DNA from 3 places in the Metabacillus flavus genome. Region 3 is predicted to be linked to each of the others. Evidence: riboswitches for the same ligand, from Rfam matches in the RefSeq annotation. Region 3 holds a riboswitch; each other region holds the start of a gene.
What was found. A riboswitch is a leader RNA that binds a small molecule or an ion and turns the genes downstream of it on or off. The one in region 3 is predicted to bind S-adenosylmethionine.
Positions count from the first base shown of each region.

Region 1: another riboswitch for S-adenosylmethionine. It lies ahead of mtnK (S-methyl-5-thioribose kinase); the one in region 3 lies ahead of J9317_RS01410 (carboxylate--amine ligase).
Region 2: another riboswitch for S-adenosylmethionine. It lies ahead of metK (methionine adenosyltransferase); the one in region 3 lies ahead of J9317_RS01410 (carboxylate--amine ligase).

Region 1 covers NZ_JAGVRK010000001.1:1,397,260-1,403,982, forward strand. Annotated here, with positions in the region: gene J9317_RS07220 (PAS domain S-box protein) at 1-301, shown strand, start outside; gene J9317_RS07225 (methylated-DNA--[protein]-cysteine S-methyltransferase) at 305-781, shown strand; gene J9317_RS07230 (DUF2087 domain-containing protein) at 1,123-1,707, shown strand; gene mtnA (S-methyl-5-thioribose-1-phosphate isomerase) at 2,105-3,169, opposite strand; gene mtnK (S-methyl-5-thioribose kinase) at 3,188-4,381, opposite strand; SAM riboswitch class I at 4,478-4,640, opposite strand; gene J9317_RS07245 (carbon-nitrogen family hydrolase) at 4,718-5,524, opposite strand; gene J9317_RS07250 (pyridoxal phosphate-dependent aminotransferase) at 5,628-6,723, shown strand, end outside.
Region 2 covers NZ_JAGVRK010000001.1:3,007,337-3,014,059, forward strand. Annotated here, with positions in the region: gene J9317_RS15340 (sensor histidine kinase) at 1-810, opposite strand, end outside; gene J9317_RS15345 (response regulator transcription factor) at 807-1,496, opposite strand; gene metK (methionine adenosyltransferase) at 1,901-3,094, opposite strand; SAM riboswitch class I at 3,310-3,439, opposite strand; gene pckA (phosphoenolpyruvate carboxykinase (ATP)) at 4,188-5,774, shown strand; gene J9317_RS15360 (heparinase II/III domain-containing protein) at 5,893-6,723, opposite strand, start outside.
Region 3 covers NZ_JAGVRK010000001.1:246,730-253,452, forward strand. Annotated here, with positions in the region: gene J9317_RS01395 (FAD-dependent oxidoreductase) at 1-715, opposite strand, end outside; gene msrA (peptide-methionine (S)-S-oxide reductase MsrA) at 811-1,341, opposite strand; gene J9317_RS01405 (LLM class flavin-dependent oxidoreductase) at 1,404-2,450, opposite strand; gene J9317_RS01410 (carboxylate--amine ligase) at 2,467-3,702, opposite strand; SAM riboswitch class I at 3,795-3,909, opposite strand; gene J9317_RS01415 (thioredoxin family protein) at 4,222-4,539, opposite strand; gene J9317_RS01420 (D-alanine--D-alanine ligase) at 4,737-5,828, shown strand; gene J9317_RS01425 (UDP-N-acetylmuramoyl-tripeptide--D-alanyl-D-alanine ligase) at 5,916-6,723, shown strand, end outside.

The DNA of each region.
Region 1 (6,723 bases), 1.2 Mb from region 3:
TATCTTAAAAAATGCTATTGAAGTGATGCCGGGCGGAGGGAAAGTATTGGCGGTACTCAAAATGAATGGACCGGACCAACTGTGTATTTCCATTAGGGACGAAGGAAACGGAATACCTGAAGATAAGCTTAAAAGGCTTGGAGAGCCTTTCTATACAACGAAGGACCGAGGTACCGGCCTGGGACTTATGGTAAGCTATAAAATAATAGAAGAACACCGCGGGAAAGTAAAAGTGGAAAGTCAGGTAGGGAAAGGGACGACCTTCTGCATTACGCTGCCCGCTGGAAATAATGAGGTGTAAAAATTGAAAGGATTTATTCAATATGATTCCCCGATTGGCATTCTGACAATTGTTTCAGATGGGGAGTCCATTACAGAGGTTCTGCTTCCGGAAACGGAACTTTCTGCATTGGATGCAGAGCCTGCAGAATATTGTGTCTTAATTGAAGCCAGTAAACAGCTGCAGGAATATTTCAACGGAACTCGGACCCATTTTCAGCTTCCCTTATTTACAGAGGGAACACCTTTTCAAATGAGAGTTTGGGATGCGCTTCGGACGATTCCGTTTGGCGAATCGCTGAGCTATGCAGAAATTGCAGAAAAAGCCGGCAGCCCTAAAGCCGTCCGCGCTGTAGGCCAAGCCAACAAGGCCAATAAACTGCCGATTCTGGTTCCTTGTCACCGAGTTATTGGAAAAAATAAATCACTGACCGGCTATGCAGGAACGAAAACGGATTTAAAAGCCGTTCTGCTGGAATTGGAAAAGGTAGATTTCAGATAAGCGGTTGAAATTGAACGGAGACCGGATGCTATAGGGCATTCGGTTTTTTGTTTTGCTTAATTCTAAAGGATTGTTGATCTTAAATGCCGCTTGTCACAAATATGAGGAACCGACATATTATTTAGTGAAGTTAAAAAAGTTGCCTTTAGGCAAAAGGAGGCGGAAAATGTTTAAACCTGGGAGAACCGCAAAAGTTGCAGCATATGCCGTTCTATTTCATAAGATGAATCTGCTTTCCAAAGAGCAAACGGATGCCATTGTTAAGCTGCAAAAGTAATTGACAAAAAAATCCGATAAGATTATTATCTAATTAGATATTCGTCTAATAAGGAGATGTACGTGTGCAGCTGAATCGATTAGTACAATTTCATAAAGCGATGGGCGACCCAACCAGGCTGAGGATCATTGCGATACTTTCCGATGGTCCTAAGCACGGTCAGGCACTGGCGGGCATACTCGGACTCACTCCTCCAACCATTACCCATCATCTGACCAAATTAAAAGAGATGAATCTTGTCCATCAAAAACGTGAAAAGAACACCATCTATTACTTCCTGCAGGATAAAGTTATTGAAAAGCATGCGAGCGATATCGTTCAGCTTATGCAGCCGAAAGAGGGGAATGGAATGAAGGAATTGACAGGGGAACACATGAAAGTCGTTCATAATTACTTAACGAAAGATGGAAAACTTAAAACCATTCCGTCCCAGCGCAAACGCAAACTAATGGTGCTCTTCTACATAGCAAAAGAATTCGAACCCGGCAGAAAGTACACAGAAAAGGAAATAAATGAAGCGATAAAAGTGTATCACGAAGACTTTGCTACCATCAGGAGGGAATTTATTGTGAATGGAATCATGTACCGCGACAACAGCATCTACGAATTAAACCCGAAGGAATTGTGGGCAGGAATAGAGGGGAATTGATTTTGCAGATGTTGCCATGAAGTGTCCGGAAAGTCTGTTTTCAAAGCTCCTTTCGCATTATTACATTGGATTGGTTTTGGCGGATTTTCGCTGCAGGTTACTCCCTTTCCGCTGGGCGGGAGGTGAGCCTCCTTGCGGCCGGGCACCTGCGGGATCTCACCTGTCCCGCTGCTCCTGCAGGAGTCGCGCACCCTCCGCTCCAATCAGCCTAACCCGTAATTGTTCAAATTACTAAAAAATAACCCCCGGGATGCTCATACGGGGGGTTCAATTTCAATTATTTCCTCTCGGCCGGACTTATTAGACAACCCCATGGCGATGAAAAGATGTCTTTCCAATTTCCCGGTCCCTACTATGCTGGCGACTATTAAATAGCCCTCAAAGGAGTTCCTCCATTTCAACGGACTTTATCCGCAAACAGCTCCTCAATTCCAGCCTTTAAATCACCGGTAAGTACACCTTTTTCTGTAACAATACCTGATATAAGATTCGCAGAGGTAACATCAAATGCAGGGTTAAAAACCTGGATTCCTTCAGGTGCAATTAGTGTGCCGGCAATCTCAGTGATTTCTCTAGAATCTCGTTCTTCAATCGGAATATCTGCTCCTGAATCGATGCTAAAGTCGAATGTGGAGAGAGGGGCTGCAATGTAGAATGGAATATGAAAAGCCTTTGCTAAAATAGCCAGGTTATATGTGCCGATTTTATTGGCTGTATCTCCATTGCGGGCGATGCGGTCGGCCCCTGTAATAATGGCGGAAATGTTCTTCTTCTGAATCGTGAAGGCAGCCATATTGTCAGTAATGAGTGTTACATCGATTCCCGCCTGCATCAATTCCCATGCTGTCAGCCGTGCACCCTGAAGGACTGGGCGGGTTTCACAAGCATATACCTGAAGAGGAAAATCCTGTTCCTGCGCTAAATAAAATGGCGCAAGAGCGGTCCCGTAACGGGCTGTTGCAATGGATCCAGCGTTGCAGATGGTCATAATGCGGTCGTTTTTATTAAAGAGCTTCAGAGCATGCTGGCCGATTTGCCTGCACGTTTCCTCATCCTCCACCTGTATTTGGATGGCTTCGTGGATCAGATTGGTTTTGGCTTCATTGACCGATTTTACTTGGCTGCAGGCGGCAGTTAAACGGTTGAGTGCCCAGGCAAGGTTCACAGCCGTTGGCCGGGAGCCAGCCAGATAGTTTTTTTCCTCATTGAGTTTGGAGAGAAAGGATTCAATTTCCGTTTCCTCGTAGCGGGATGCAGACAGGGCAAGACCGAATGCAGCAGTAATGCCGATTGCCGGTGCCCCTCTGACCTTTAAAGTTTGGATCGCATGCCATACCTCTTGAATCGTATTTAATTCAATATATTCGGTAACGGCAGGCAGCTTTTGCTGATCAAGCAATGAAATATAGGTTTCCTTCCATTCAACAGAACGGGGGATTGTGAAAGAATGCTGTTGTGTCATGTTCGTAAAATCCTCCTATTAGCGGGCAATTGCATGCCGGAAAAAACGTTTTAGCTGGCCAGGTTCCGTGATGTTGCGGCGCTGTTTGATTAATTTTTTTCCTAATTCCAGCGCTTGGATTTTTGATTCAATTCTGCGGCTGTAAGGCTCAATCGTATCGAGATCTGCAACGTGGGCCAGCCCGATTGTCCTGCGGATGACTTCACATCCTGCAAATCCGATCGTATCTTCGAAAATTTGTTCCAGCGTATGCTCAAGGTAGCCTTCCACTTCAGAAAAACGCTCTAAGCTGTCCTTTTTCCATGCAGCTGTAAATTCTTCTTCAAATGTGTTCCATGCTTTTTCAATTGCTTCAAAAATAAAGTCCTGTTCCTGTTCTTCACGAGATAGAGCGTTGAGAAGCAGGTTTGCGATAAATTGGCCCGGATCAAATCCAATCGGTCCAAAGAAAGCAAATTCAGGATCAATCACCTTTGTTTCCGTTTCACTGACAAAAATACTGCCTGTGTGCAGATCTCCGTGAAGAAGCGCTCCTGCTTCTGTTAAAAATTTCCTTTTCAATTTAGCGACTTCGAGCTTTACGTGTGTATCCTCCCAAAGCGTTTCCGCAGCCTCCCGAAGCTCCGGTTCAAAATCATTTGATTCATAGTCGAAGAATGGATCCGTAAAAACAAAATCCTCGGTAATTTTGCATAGATCCGGATTGGTAAATTGTTTAACAAGCTGTTTTTTAACATGCGGTTTCAAAGCGAAATCACTTGTGTAAAAAAGGGTATGAGCCATAAATTTCCCGATATGTTCAGCTAGCAGCGGCACATCTTTTCTTTCAATCAGTGCTTTTCTTGCAATCTGCAAATGTGAAAGATCCTCCATTACAGTAATGGCAAGTGTCTGGTCGGTGTAATAAACTTCAGGAACCAATCCCGGAGCAAGCTCTGCCTGTTTTACAAGGGCGCTGCTTTCAATTCTAGCCCGGTCCAATGTAAGCGGCCACGATTCTCCAATGACTTTTGCATAGGGCAGGGCTTGCTTTAAAATAATGCCTTTGCCTGATTTAGGTTCTGTAATATGGAAAACGAGATTTAAATTTCCGTCACCAATTTCCTCACAGTTTAGAACAAGATTGTCTTCAAATAGGCCAAGCCTGACTGCGAGTGCCACAGCGGAGCTTTCGATAAGCGGTTCGTAAAGTGATGAGTTTGCGATTGCCATAAATATTCCCCTCCTGAGGTGCTGATAAAAAACTAAATGAGCATGAAAAAGCCTCTTTCCTTTTGAGAAAGAGGCTTGAAGAGGCTGTCTTCGCACCTCTTATCTCCCAGATCGCATTTGCTTTCTGACGGATTTAGCACCGTGCCTTGCGGAGCGATAAGCCCCGGCGCTTGCTGCTGCGCCCCATTTCACAATGGTATTACGGTCGGTTGCTGTTGGGGTCAACGGGCCAATTCCCTCTCCCAACTCTCGATAAGAGTATGTTTTAATTTTTCGAATGTTTTAATTGTTTCGTAATCACTTGATGAAAATGTTACCAGCTAAGGAATGGGGCTGTCAATCCCTTTTTACAAAAGATTGATAAAATTCCGGACGCCGGTCCTCAAAAACGGGAATTTGTTTTCGAATCGCCGCAATTTCACTGAGATCCAGTTCCGCCCTTAACACTTCTTCACCTTCCCCAGCTTCAGCAATTACATTCCCCCATGGGTCAATGACGAGTGAATGACCGGCAAACTGATTGTGAGGATCAGATCCAGAGCGGTTGCAGGCAACAATAAATGCCTGATTTTCAATGGCTCTCGCTATAAGAAGGGATCTCCAGTGCTGAAGGCGGGGAAGTGGCCACTCTGCAGCAACAAAGAGCACCTCTGCACCATTTGAGGCATGTTCGCGCATCCATTCCGGAAAACGGATGTCATAGCAGATAAACCCTGCACAGTTTAAGCCGTCTAACGTAAATAGTCCGCTTTCTTTTCCGGCTGTCAGGTAATGATGTTCATTCATCAGCTTAAATAAGTGCAGCTTGCTGTACTCGTGAACCAGGGTTCCTTCACGATCAAAGATGAGCATGGTATTGGTGACCTTATGGCCGGATTTTTTTGCGATAGATCCAGCAATCAAATTGACGCTGTTTTTCTTTGCAAGCTCGGAAAGGAAAACTTTTGAATCTTTGCCTTCTTCATCTGCAATTGTTTCAAGTCTTGTCAGATCGTAGCCGGTGTTCCATAATTCCGGCAGGATGAGAAAGTCCGGCGCCTCTTTTTTGATCGCTTCTTCCATTGCATGAGACACGCGCCTTTTATTTTCTGCAGGATCGCCAAATGCGATATCAATTTGAATGCAGCAGATTGTATGTTTCATTTCAGACCAGCTTCCTTCAGATGAATTTTAGCTTTACTTTTTGTTATTAACACTATATGATTTTGGACTAGAATTTCAAGAATTTTTTGAGAAGGTGGAATAAATGAATTTTTTTGAGCCATCCCGCTTGCTAAAACGCTTGCCTGAGCAGTTCTTTGCTGCGTTAGCAATGAAGGCGGCCGCCAAAGTGAAAGCTGGATATGACGTGATAAACCTCGGCCAGGGGAATCCCGATCGGCCGACGCCTGAGCATATTGTAATGGCGCTTCAAAAGGCTTCAGGCGATCCGGCCAATCACAAGTATTCTCCCTTCAGAGGGAAACATTCGCTGAAGGAAGCTGCAGCAAAGTTTTACGAAAGAGAATATGGGGTTCTATTGGATCCCGAAACTGAAATTGCCGTCCTCTTTGGGGGAAAAGCGGGTCTTGTTGAGCTTCCACAATGCCTTATGAATTCAGGAGACATTGCTCTCGTACCAGATCCGGGCTATCCGGATTACTGGTCTGGGGTAGAAATGGCAGAAGCGGAGATGTACACAATGCCTTTGCTTGAAGAAAACCAGTTTTTCCCCGATTATACAAAAATTCCGCCTGGTATTCTGGACTCCGCAAAGCTAATGTTCCTGAACTATCCGAACAACCCGACAGGAGCTGCAGCCAGCAAAGAGTTTTTCGAAAAGACAGTCGAACTGGCGAAAAAACATCATATCTGCATGGTGCATGATTTTGCATACGGAGCGATCGGTTTTGATGGTGAAAAGCCCCTCAGTTTCCTTCAGACACCCGGCGCAAAGGAAACTGGAATCGAAATCTATACACTTTCCAAGACGTTCAATATGGCCGGATGGAGAGTGGCATTTGCAGCAGGCAATCCGTCGGTTATTGATGCGATCAATTTATATCAGGACCACATGTATGTAAGTGTGTTTGGTGCCATTCAGGATGCAGCAGAGGCAGCACTGCTCGATGAGAGCGAAAGCACAAAAGAACTTGTCCAAATGTATGAAAACCGCAGAAATACACTTGTAAAAGCTTTTCGCGGCATCGGCTGGGATATTCAGGCGCCCAAGGGAAGTTTTTTCGCCTGGCTTAAAGTGCCTGAGGGATACACATCACAGGAGTTTTCCGATATTCTTTTAGAAAAAGCACATGTAGTCACTGCGCCTGGCAATGGCTTCGGGCAGTTTGGAGAAGGCTACC
Region 2 (6,723 bases), 2.8 Mb from region 3:
AACGAGCGATTGGTCCACTTTCTTCACTTGAAGCAAAATCACGCTGTTAACAGGCGAATGAGCAACTGAATTTTGAATGAGGTTCGATAAAACTCTCATAATCTGATCCCTGACTATCTGAATAGCCGGTATATCATCATGCATCCGGACTTCGAGCTGCACTTGCTTTTCTTTAAAAATAAGCTCAAACTGTTGCAGAACATCCAGCACCAGCTGATCAGCATGAACGGTTTCAGGACGGAATGGTGTCTGATTGCTATCAAGCTGGGATAGTTCGAATAGCTCCTGAATCAGTTTGCTTAGACGGTTGGATTCCTTTTTTATCGTCTCAAGGTAATCCTTTCTCTCCTGCTCACTTTTCACTACGCCATCCTGAAGTGCTTCAACATAGGACAAGATGGAGGCAATCGGTGTTCTCAGATCATGCGATACATTGGCAATCAGCTCCGTTTTGTAAGCCTCTGATTTCTTCACTTCCTGAAACATGTGATCCAGCTTCTTCGCCATTTCATTAAAATGGCTCCCAAGCTCTTTAATTTCAGCGGGACCTTTTTCAGAAACCCTTACCGCAAATTGTCCCTCAGACATTTTCTTCGATTCAGATTTGACCTGGTTCACAGCTTTCATAAGCGGACCCGTAAGAAAAAAATGAGCCAGAGCAGAAATGGAACCCGCAGCGAATGTAATAATCGTCAAGATTAAAATGGATTCGTTAGGGATGGACATCCGCACAAAACTAATCAGCAAAAACATCAGAATCAGCAGCGTACTTAAAAAATTAGCCAAGATGAGAAGCGTTCTAATTTTCATAACGGCTGCTCCAATTTATAGCCAATTCCCCATACCGTTTTAATATACTGAGGTTCCGCTGGATTGAGTTCAAGCTTCTCTCTCAGTCTCCGGACATGAACATTGACGGTATTTCCATCTCCTGAAAAATCATATCCCCACACCTTTTCAAGCAGCTGGGACCTGGAGAATACTTGAGACGGGTGACTGGCAAGCAGCCAGAGCATATCAAACTCTTTTGCCGTCATATCTATGATTTTTCCACCCGATTTAACTTGCCTTGTCGATAAATCGATGGAAATGGAGCCGATTGTAACGGACTGCTTTTCTTCGTTTTTGTATTTCGAGGTCCGCCTTAACATGTTCTTCACTCTTAATACAAGTTCTCTGGGGCTGAACGGCTTGGTTAAGTAATCGTCAGCCCCTAAGGTTAAGCCAAGGAGCCGGTCCCGTTCCTGTCCCAGAGCGGTGAGCATAATGATTGGGACATCCTCGTCCCCCATTCGGATTTCCTCCGCAGCAGTCCAGCCGTCCTTTTCAGGCATCATGAGATCAAGAACAATCAAATCAGGTCTTCCCCTTTTCCACTGCTCGACCGCCTCAAATCCATTGACCGCTGAATCAACCCTGTAGCCTTCTCTTTCCAGATAGCGCCGGCAAACATCGAGAATAGCGGGTTCATCATCAACAAGTAATATTTTCTGCATGTGTATTGACCCCTTTGATCTATACTTTCTTTATACAACAGTGTGTCTTGGAAACAAGCCCTTACTTTACTATATCCCAGCCAGCCAATCTCGCCTAAGAATCATGCTCTCTGCTTTTAATGGCATCATAAATCAAGAAAATTATGAAAGGATAAGGAAAAGATTAAATAAGTATGAACAGTTCTCTTTTTTGCTATGAAGCAGGATCCCCTCCAGGATGCTCGCTGCCATAAACCCTAAACTGGCATCATCTTTCTAACAGGAAAACGTGATAAATGAATAAAAAGATCATTCATAGTTTCTCCAATCTCTTGAACATAAAAAAACGTCTGGAACGATTACGTTCCAGACGTTTCTGTTTTATATTGCTTCTGTGTTAAGCCAGGCACCCATACGGAACTTTATTAAAGAACAGAGCGAAGTGCTTCTGCTTTGTCTGTTTGCTCCCATGGAAGCTCTACATCCGTACGGCCGAAGTGACCGTATGCAGCAGTTTGCTTGTAAATTGGACGGCGAAGATTAAGCATTTTGATAATGCCTGCAGGGCGAAGATCAAAGTTATTGCGAACCGCTTCAACAAGAACTTCCTCGCTTGCTTTGCCTGTTCCGAATGTATCGATGGAGATGGATACCGGCTGTGCTACACCGATTGCGTACGCAAGCTGAACTTCACATTTGTCAGCAAGCCCGGCAGCAACGATGTTTTTCGCAACGTAGCGAGCTGCATAAGCCGCAGAACGGTCAACTTTTGTAGCATCCTTACCAGAGAATGCTCCACCGCCGTGACGAGCATATCCGCCATACGTATCAACGATGATTTTACGGCCAGTAAGACCTGCATCACCTTGAGGTCCTCCGATAACGAAGCGGCCAGTCGGGTTGATGAAATATTTCGTGTTCTCATCAATTAATTCTGCAGGAACTACAGGTTTGATAACAAATTCTTTAAGGTTGCGCTGAATTTGCTCCAAAGAAATTTCAGGGTGATGCTGAGTAGAAATAACAATTGTATCTACACGAACCGGTTTGTTATTTTCATCATATTCAACCGTAACTTGCGTTTTACCGTCCGGACGAAGGTATGGAAGGATTTCTTCCTTGCGTACTTCTGTCAGGCGGCGAGCCAGCTTGTGTGCAAGGGAAATCGGAAGAGGCATTAGCTCTTTTGTTTCGTTGCATGCAAATCCGAACATCAACCCTTGGTCTCCCGCTCCAATTGCATCAATCTCAGCGTCTGTCATTTGGCCTTCGCGGGCTTCAAGTGCCTGGTCAACTCCCATTGCAATGTCAGCTGACTGCTCGTCGATGGAAGTCAATACTGCACATGTTTCAGCATCGAAGCCGTATTTCGCGCGTGTATAACCAATTTCCTTAACAGTTTCACGAACAATTTTTGGGATATCGACATAAGTGGTAGTCGTGATTTCTCCTGCTACAAGAACAAGTCCTGTTGTAACAGATGTTTCACAAGCTACACGTGCATTAGGATCGTTAGCAAGAATGGCATCCAAAATGGAATCTGAAATCTGGTCGCAAATTTTATCCGGATGGCCTTCCGTTACGGATTCTGATGTGAAAAGATGGCGTTTAATCGACATAGTAATTCCTCCTCTGAAATTCGGTTGTTCTATTGGCAAGGTTCAGTTATGTACTTCCCCTCTTTTTTTGAGACGGAACTCGTTCCCATTACTTATCTTTTGCTTTATTTTAAGAATCTTCCCCTTTAATATAGCCTTTAAGGAAAAAGATTCCAGACTGCATAAAAAAACCCTTCCTACTTAATAGAGGAAAGGAGTTGTTTTTCAGCCTTTCACTCTTATCGCTCAAGGACTACAGCCTTGCGTCAGGTTAGCACCTTTGCATGAGAGAAAACAGCATGTTTTCAAGTCTTGCAGGTTGCTGGGCTTCATAGGGCCTGTCCCTCCGCCAGCTCGGGATAAGAGAATCCGTTCAAGGACATATATTACCCCAAATTTCCCGCAAATGTCAACAAAAATTGACAAGCTTTCTTCCAAAAAGGACAGGGCAGCAGGAAAGATGGGCTTATGATGGATTCAGCTATAGAATTATTTTAGTTGGTTGTGAGTTTTACATTTTGTTCGGCGCGGCATTTTACGAGCGGATTCGGGCCGCTTTCTGGCGGGTTTAACTTCGTGTCCGGCTGATGCCACTCGTTTTCCGGCCGATCAGCGCGGTTTTCCAGCATGGCGTACTATCCGTGCTTGCGTATACGCACCTGCTAAATTTATCAAACCATGTCGGATAGTCGATATATTGAGAAAATAGACGATATAATTTTATTTCGGCCGATATATTTAAATTTCGGCCGATATACTCATATTTCGGTCGATATATTTTGTAATGCTTTTCAACCACTCTAGTTTCCCAGCCAATCAGCCCGGTTTCCCAGCTAAACCCCTTTCCCCGCAAAAGCCTGACCAACTGCTTATACCGCCTTCACCTCGGCCAAGCGCTTCGTTCCGGCGAGTTGATCAGGTTCCCTGATCTGCATGATCCACGAGTCCAGCCCAAACAATCCCTCTTCCAAGCCAAATTTATCGGTATCTGGTTATACGCGGTGGCACTTTCCAAGTTCGAACGTAAAATACATCAATTAGTATAGACTATTAACATTAATGTGTTATACTAATTATGCAAACCACATAATTACAAGCAAAGGAAGGTATGGGGATGAATTCACTTGCGGCAACAAACGAGCTTTCGCTTTTACTTGAAGGGGAAAATGTTTTTCAAAACTTATCGGTACCTCAGCTAGTTGAAAAAATTCTATCAAGAAACGAAGCCGTTCTTACTTCAACCGGTGCCATCCGTGCAACGACTGGAGCTTATACAGGGCGTTCGCCTAAAGATAAATTTATTGTAAAAGAAGATAGCGTAAATAGCAAAATTGATTGGGGCAATGTAAATCAGCCTATCTCAAGCGAAACATTCAATAAGCTTTACCACAAGGTTCTTTCATACTTAAAAATGCAGAATGAATTGTTTGTGTTTGATGGATTTGCTGGCGCTGATGAAAGATACCGCCTGCCGATTAAGGTGGTCAATGAATTCGCCTGGCACAATCTTTTTGCGAATCAGCTGTTCATCCGGCCGGACGGAGAAATGGCTTCCAGAGAAATCGAGCCTTTCACAATTGTATCAGCACCGAATTTTAAAGCAGATCCGTCTATAGATGGAACAAATTCAGAGACTTTCATTATCATCTCTTTTGAGAAAAGAACCATCCTGATCGGCGGGACGGAATACGCTGGAGAAATGAAAAAGTCCGTTTTCTCCATCATGAACTATTTGCTTCCTGAAGCCGGCATCTTTCCTATGCACTGCTCTGCAAATGTTGGCCAGGAAGGCGACGTTGCTCTGTTTTTCGGATTGTCCGGAACAGGGAAAACGACTTTATCTGCTGACCCGAACCGCAAGCTGATTGGAGACGATGAGCACGGCTGGTCTTCAAGCGGCGTTTTCAATATTGAAGGCGGATGCTATGCAAAGTGCATCAGTCTTTCAAAGGAAAAGGAACCTCAAATTTTCAATGCAATCCGCTTCGGTTCTGTGCTTGAGAATGTGGTAGTGGATGAGGAAACGAGAATAGCAGACTATGACCATGCATTTTACACGGAGAATACGAGAGCGGCCTACTCTCTCGATTCCATGAACAATATCGTGCTGCCAAGCATTGCCGGCCATCCGAATACGATTATCTTCCTGACGGCGGATGCCTTTGGTGTGCTCCCTCCAATCAGCAAGCTGACGAAGGAACAGGCCATGTACCATTTCCTAAGCGGCTATACGAGCAAGCTTGCAGGAACAGAGCGCGGAATTACTTCTCCGCAGGCAACCTTCTCAACCTGCTTTGGATCTCCATTTTTGCCGCTTCCTGCGCAGCGCTATGCTGAAATGCTCGGCAAGAAAATTGAAGAGCACAATGCTGATGTGTACCTTGTTAATACAGGCTGGACTGGCGGAGAATACGGCACGGGAAAACGGATGAAGCTAGAGTACACAAGAGCCATGGTTCAGGCTGCTTTAGAAGGGGACCTTGCTTCTGCGGAAATGCTGACGGATGAGATCTTTGGCCTTCAAATTCCTGCACATGTTCCCGGGGTGCCTGATGAAGTGCTAATCCCTTCCAAAACATGGGCAGATCCGCAGGCATATGAAGCGAAAGCCAAACTGCTTGCTGAAAAATTCAATCATAACTTTACGAAGTTTTCTTCCATCAGACAGGATATTGCTGAACTTGGAGGTCCACTCGTTTAATTGCAGCAAGGGATACCTTTATCAGCCGTTTGAGGCAAGGTATCCTATAAGGACGTGCTGCTGCCGTCCAGCCAAAAGAGGAGCATCCGTTTACCCCGGATGCTCCTCTTCCTCGTTTTCAGTTTTGAAAAGCCATAATGTAACCGCCTTGGACAGCCGTTTTCCATGCTTTGCCGTTAACTGACACAGACGTTATAGTTCCTTTGTTAAAGACAAGTGTCATTTTCTGCAGTCTATCTGCTTCTTTAAGGGTTACCTTTAATTCACCGTTTGCAGCAATACTTGTGCTCAGGTTATCTTCAAAATGATAATCCTCTTTATTTCTCGATGAGGCTTTTGCTGCCGTTAATTTTCCGGCAGTCTTTTCCTGATGGTTCTGGTAAAAATGATACGTTCCAGATGGACTTTCTGCTCTTACGCCATACTGACCTACCCTTTTTCCTGTAACAGCGGGTGCATTCAGCTGTGTGTAAGGCTGAAGAATAGTGACAAATTGCGCTTCGTTCCCCGTCACTCTTTGTATCATGATTGGAGACAGCTGGCTTGGCGATGTAGAAGGTCCCGGACCACCTGCCGTTAATACAGATGATTTTTCAAATGGGATTGAGAACGTTCGAAGTCCTTTGCCATTCTGATTCCAGGAGCTCCTCCAAGCAGAATCAATGCTCCCTGACCCTTTAGGATTTTTCAGGTGCTCATAGCCGCCTCCCTTTCCAATCGGATTGCCAAGAGGCTGAAGCGATAAATCGGTTTCAAATTCGCCTAAACCATGCAATGCCAGGTCATACTGATGGGTTTTGGCGTCATCTTTCACCAAAAACCAATCCAGCATAAATTCATCTTCCATCCATATGCTTCTTTCATAGGTGACGCCTTCATAAGCGCCGTCTGCCGTTGCATACATATATTTAAAATCAGGACTGCTCGAGAAGATCGGCATTTCTCCTTT
Region 3 (6,723 bases):
CATAGAAGGGGAAGTGTGAGCAGGAAATGGCATGCTTTGCCTTAATATGGACGCCATCCCTTGTGATGACTTTTGCTCCGCCTTCAAATGCTTCTGCATCTACAGCAACAGTATGCTCATAGATTTCAGCACCCATTTCCTGAAGCTCCTGAACCATTTGGTTTAAATAGGAGAGAGGATGAAATTGAGCCTGATTCCGGATCATGATTGCGCTTTTTATGGATAAATCAAAAGGGAGGGAGTCCGCCATTGCACAATCCGCATCGAGCTTTACATAGGCTTTATATTCCTTCTCAAGCTTTGTAATGTTTTTGTTTTCCGTCGTGTAAATATAAGCATCCTGGTCCGAAAAATCACAGGAAACATTGGCGGCATAATCTCGCATAAAGGCAAGAGCTTCATCATTCGCACGGAAATATTTTTTCGTCTTTTCTTCGCCGATGTGGTGCATCAGCTCATCGTAGATCAGGTCATGCTGGGTCGTGATTTTCGCAGTTGTATGCCCGGTTGTGCCGTTTAATAACACATCCGCTTCAAGAAGAACGACTTTGACTCCTTCTTTGGCCAGCAAGTAGGCAGCAGTAATTCCGGTAATGCCGCCGCCGACAATAACAGCTTCTGTTTCCAGACTTTGCTGGAGCTTGGGGAAGGATGGGAGCTCGGCAGATTCTCTCCAATATGGTTCTGGAGTTGAGGGAATCGGTTGATTTGGCAAAGGGATGCCTCCTTTGTTTATGTACTACCACCTAATTTTTCCAAAAACGAAGGAATCATGTAGAGAAAATAAAAAAGAGTGCGGTTTCCCGCACCTTATTTCCAATTCTCTTTTGCAAAAACATCCCTGCCGGATTCCACTCGTTCCTGCTTGTATTTTTCAGGATTCTTTTTATAGAAATCCTGATGATATTCTTCAGCGGGGTAGAATGTACTTGCTTCTCTGATTGGCGTAACAATCGGTTTCTTAAACTTACCGCTTTCCGCCAGTTCCTTTTTAGTGGCTTCGGCTGCCTGCCGCTGCTCTTCCGTATGATAGAAAATAATCGCCCGGTATGACTCGCCCCGGTCAATAAACTGGCCCTCATCATCCGTCGGGTCAATTTGCTGCCAATAAAGCTCCAGCAATTTTTCATAAGGAAAAAGACTGGGATCATATTGAATCTGCACCGCTTCCGCATGGCCGGTTGTTTGAGCTTTTACTTCTTCATAGGTCGGGTTTTCTTTATGTCCGCCTGTATAGCCGGATACAATGCCGTGAATGCCGGGAAGCTCGTCGAATGGTTTCACCATGCACCAAAAGCAGCCTCCTGCGAATGTAGCCGTTTCTAGTTGAGTTGCTGTCATGTTTTATTCCTCCTTAAAAATCTTTCCCACAGTATAAATCTGATTAGACACTGGTGTATAGTTTATTGAACTGCGGTCCTCTTTCTCTCCACAATCGGCATGACTGTTTTAGAAAAACGCTCCATTTCTTCAAGCTGCGGTGAAAATTGGAGCAGCAGCAGATCAAGACCTGCCTCTTCAAACTGGATGATCCGCTCTGCAATCTGTTCAGGGGTTCCGACTAGATTCGGGCGCAGTCCCCGGTTTGAAACCGAATAATCCTGAAGCTGGATTTGCTGTTCAAGCTGGGATTTGCTTGTGAAATCTTTGAAGCCTGCGTAAGCGGAGGACTCTTTTACATCGGTTATGCGAGCGAGCTCTTCTGCCGCCTCTTCCTCAGAGTCCCTGCATATCACGTATGCGGCCATTCCAAAGGAGGCGAATGGATTTTCATTCACGGTTTCTCTTAAACGAACCATTTCTCCGATTTTTGAACGGATTTCATCCACCGTTCCCCCGTGCATCACATAAGCGTCGCAATAGCGGGCAATCGTCTCTTTTCCGCGCGGACTTTCCCCTCCTGCATACAGGATCGGATTCGGTTTTTGAACTGGTTTCGGGAAAAGCTTTGCTTCTTTGCATTCATAATGCCTTCCTTTATGGGAGAATGAATCTTCCGTCCAAAGACCTTTCAAGACCTCAACAAACTCCTCTGTCCGGCTGTAGCGCTCATCATGCTCGGTAAAAATGCCTCCGTACTGTCTCGCTTCTTCTTCCCACCAGGCGGAGACGACATTTAACGTAAATCGGCCATTGCTCATCTGATCAAGATTGGCCGCCATCTTGGCCGCCACTGCGGGGTTATGAAAGCCCGGTCTGATGGCCGTCATAATTTCAATTTTTTCAGTGACTGCGGCAAGTCCCGCTGCCGTTGTCCACGCTTCAAGCGAATCGTATTCCGGGCCTTTAATATCGTTTAAATAAAGCTCTGCAATCAAAGTTGTGCTATAGCCCCATTTCTCTCCTGACTGAATGACCTTTTTTGCATAGTCGAATGTAGGAGGCATCTTTTCATCCTGAACATTTCTAAGCCAGCCCCCGAAAAGGGGAAGCCAAAATCCGTATTTCATCCCACTCACACCTTTCCTAGCACGGGCATATATACCCCTGATTGAATTTATTTTTCACTTGCTGTACAGAAGGTGCGCGGTCTTCAGCTGAAAATACAGCTTCTGTTATATGTGTGGAGGTTTCCCCGAAGAGCACCGAAGCCATTTCGGAATCGGACAGGTGCCCATGGAAAGTACCGGGACGTTCCTGCTTAACCTTTAAATAGTCATCGAAATATACCCATTTTGAATAGTCCAATACTGGATATTGGGATTCTCCTTTCAACCCGGTCACTTCGTTATAAGCGAGAAGAGGCAGGTTAACTCCGGAGAAAATCGGAAGTCCGATCCATTTCCAAACTCGTGTATTCACATCCAGTAATTTATATGTGTCATCCCGTTTGTCATATACGAATTCTGTCTCCGCAATTCCGTAATACCCTTGCGCTTTTAATATTTCAGCTCCGTAAGAGACAAACCGGCCGCCTTCAGCAGACTCTACAAGACAGCCCGTTCCGAAGTTCAAAGGATATTGCTCAAGCTTTCTGCCGGTAAACTGGCCTTTTATTTCCCCGTCCATACTGGTATAGGTGCAAAGAGAATAAAAGTCTGAAAGAGAGCTACTGATGATATCCTGGATCACAACCTCATGGCTGGCTGTTTTGGCCAGTATGCCGGTGAGCTCCTCCGTACTGTTTGCAGTAAAAGCCTTCGTCTGAAAAGCTTCATAAAAACTGCGCTGTTCCACAGGTTTTACGATGCATGGAAAAGGAAGATCGTCAGGATATTCTCCTGAAAACTCTTCCGGATACCACGTTGCAGGGATCGGAATGTCTAAGGAAGCAGCTTTTTTATAAAGCTTCCGTTTATTTAACAGAGATTCAACGTTGTCCCACTCAGCAAACGGGAATAAGAAATACTTTTCAAGCTCGGTCCGGTGTTTACTGACGAGCAGCACCCATTCATCATTGCACGGAAACAATACACCCTTTTGAGGGAGATTCCGTCCGATTTCCAACAGCAGACTGATGAATTCCGCCTCTTCAGTAAATGGATTGGGACATAAAGCGGCAGTATGAACATATTTAGATTGAAGCCCAACCGCCCGTCCATCCCTGTCCAGGGCGATAATGGGGATGCCTTTCTTTCCCAGGGCCCGGGAAATAGCCAACCCTGTGATATGGGAGTTGAAAATAACAGCAGGATGCTTATCTTGCGGAAGTGTCTTTAACTGGTTCCATAATTGTGTTCCTCTTATAAGAAAATCTGTCAATCTACCCATCTCCTTATCTCATAAAAACCGCAAAAAACCCCTCTTCATGAGCAGAAGAGGGGTGGAACAATCTGAAAAGCAGACCGGCTCTTCTCTCATCTTTCAAACACATGAATGTGTCTGCAGGAATTAGCACGGTTTCACAAAAATCGTGATCCGTTGCCGAGGCTTCGCAGGGCCATGTCCCTCCGCCTCTCTGGATAAGAGTACTATTTAATTAAAATACATCATATGACCGAAGGACCAGTTTGTCAAGAACTGGACACTCCGGATTTTAGGGAATAAAGATGTCGAGCAGGGGAGAGATAGATTATTTCCTGGAAAATAAACGTTCTTTTCCACTGATTTTAACGAGGAATGACGATTGAAAGGACCGCTTTGAGAAAATGTGTATAAAGCTGTGTCTATGAGGTTCATAACCGCAGAGTGGGTTTATCTGTTTGAGATTTGGGTGAATAATCTGCGGTGGTTATTTATTCCGAAGATGCACATCAAAAAAGCACAAGCAAGAGCTTGTGCTTAAAGTTTTTCCGCGAGAAATTCCTGTACCTGTTCAGGTGTCTTGGCATTCGCACTGTGAAGATGGCCAAGCTTTTCACCGTTTTTAAAAATCAGGATGCTTGGAATCCCCATTACCTGATACTGCTCGGCAATCTCAGGAAATTCGTCTTTATTGATCTCAAACCATTGGTATTCTTTGTATTCTTCGATGATTTCATCGATGAAGAAATTCATTCGGGTGCAATCAGGACACCAATCTGCGAAGAATTTAATTAAAACTTCCTTATCTGTTGAAATAAGCTGCTGAAACTGCTCGGATGATGTAATTTTTTCCATGTGAAAATCCCTCCTGCCCTTATTTTAATACAAACTGCGTCATTTAACGACTAATTCGCTATGCATAAAAAAATAATGCGATACGAATCTTTTGAGATAAAAACAGGGTCATCTATAACAAAAATGCCGGAAGGTGATAAAATGGTGAGAGTGATTAAAAAATGACTGCACCTGAAAGATTGAGGGGGAAATAAATAATGAAAATTAAACTTGGCCTCGTATACGGAGGGAAATCCGCAGAACATCAAGTTTCTCTGCAAACAGCCCTTGCTGTAATCAAGGCTCTTGATCTCAGCAAATTTGATATACATCCTATTTATATTACGGAAAAAGGCGAATGGATTCGCGGGGAACAGCTGAACGAACCTGCTTCAAATGCAGCCGCTCTAAAGCTTGGACATGAAGTTAGTGAAGCGATTTTGCCTGTTGCACTGAACACAGATTTATTCCCGTCCACTAACGGCGATAATTCAGAGAAGCCTTTTGATGTAATTTTCCCGCTTCTTCATGGACCTAATGGGGAAGACGGCACCATTCAGGGAATGCTTGAACTAATGAATATTCCGTACGTAGGAAACGGGGTTCTTGCTTCTGCAGCAGGAATGGATAAAGTAGCAATGAAAAATCTGTTTGCGCAAGCCGGACTTGAGCAGGCTGAATACGTTTGGCTGATTCGCAGTGAGTGGAAAAAAGATCCGGAAACGGCATATACTAACGTAGAAACCAAACTGGGCTATCCTTGCTTTGTCAAACCTGCCAACCTTGGCTCCAGTGTCGGCATCAGCAAATGCAAAAACCGCGAAGAACTGGAAGCTGCATTTGAGGAAGCATTCTCCTATGACCGCAAAATCATTATCGAAGAAGGAATCATTGGACGTGAAATTGAAATTGGCGTAGTCGGAAACGATGAGCCTGCATGCTCCGTTACAGGAGAAATCGCTCCGAAAAAAGAATTCTATGATTATAAAGCGAAGTATGTGGACGGCGATACAGACATGATGATTCCGGCTAAAGTAACGGAAGAAGAATATGCAATGATTGAAAAAATGGCTATTGCTGCTTTTAAAGCCATCGACGGTGCCGGACTTGTGCGCGCCGACTTTTTCCTTACTGAAGACGGAAGAGCTTTAATTAATGAAGTGAACACGATGCCGGGCTTTACCCCATACAGCATGTTCCCGCTTCTTTGGAAGCATACGGGTCTGGAGTATCCTCAGCTCATTGAAAAGCTCGTTTCACTTGCCATTGAACGCCACGAAGAAAAACAGCAGATCAGACACACGTTTTAATAAAGGAGGGCTGGCTTATCCGCGTTTGCCATAACAGGCAGGCAACGAGGAGCCGGCCTATCTCGATTTAGAAGGGAGAATACCTGCATGATTCAGAGAACGCTTAAAGATATACAGAAAATGGCTGGAGGCGAAGGGCTTGCCGCACAATATGAGGACCGGTCAGCTGCCGGTGTTTCAACCGATTCGCGCAGCGTTTTGCCAGGCTCTTTATTTATCCCGATAACGGGAGAGAACTTTAATGGACACCGCTTTGCGGAAAAGGCACTCAGCGAAGGAGCAGCTGCTGTTCTGTGGGCAAAAAAGGAACTTAATCCTCCTGCTGATGCCCCTGTTATCTTCGTTGAAGACACGCTTGCAGCTCTTCAGAAGCTGGCGAAAGCCTACAAAGAACAGCTGAACGTCAAGGTTGCCGGTGTTACTGGAAGCAATGGCAAAACGACAACAAAGGACCTGCTTGCATCTGCTCTCTCCCCGTCATTTAACGTACATAAAACCAAGGGGAATTTTAATAATCATATCGGCCTTCCGCTCACATTGCTTGCAATGCCTGAGGATACAGAAGTAGCCGTTTTGGAAATGGGCATGAGTTCAAAAGGGGAAATTGAATTCCTTTCCCAGCTTGCCCAGCCGGATGCAGCCATTATTACAAATATCGGAGAATCCCATCTAATGGACCTTGGTTCCCGTGAGGGGATTGCTGAAGCAAAGCTTGAAATTGCTTCCGGATTGAAGGAGGAAGGGGTACTTTTCTACTTTGGAGATGAACCGCTATTAACGGAGAGAGTCCCAGCATTAAACAGAAAAACAATGACCTTCGGCGAGACTGAGGAAAATAACCTATACCCATCAGATATTGTTCAATCCGATGCCGGAGTGGAATTTACTGTACAGC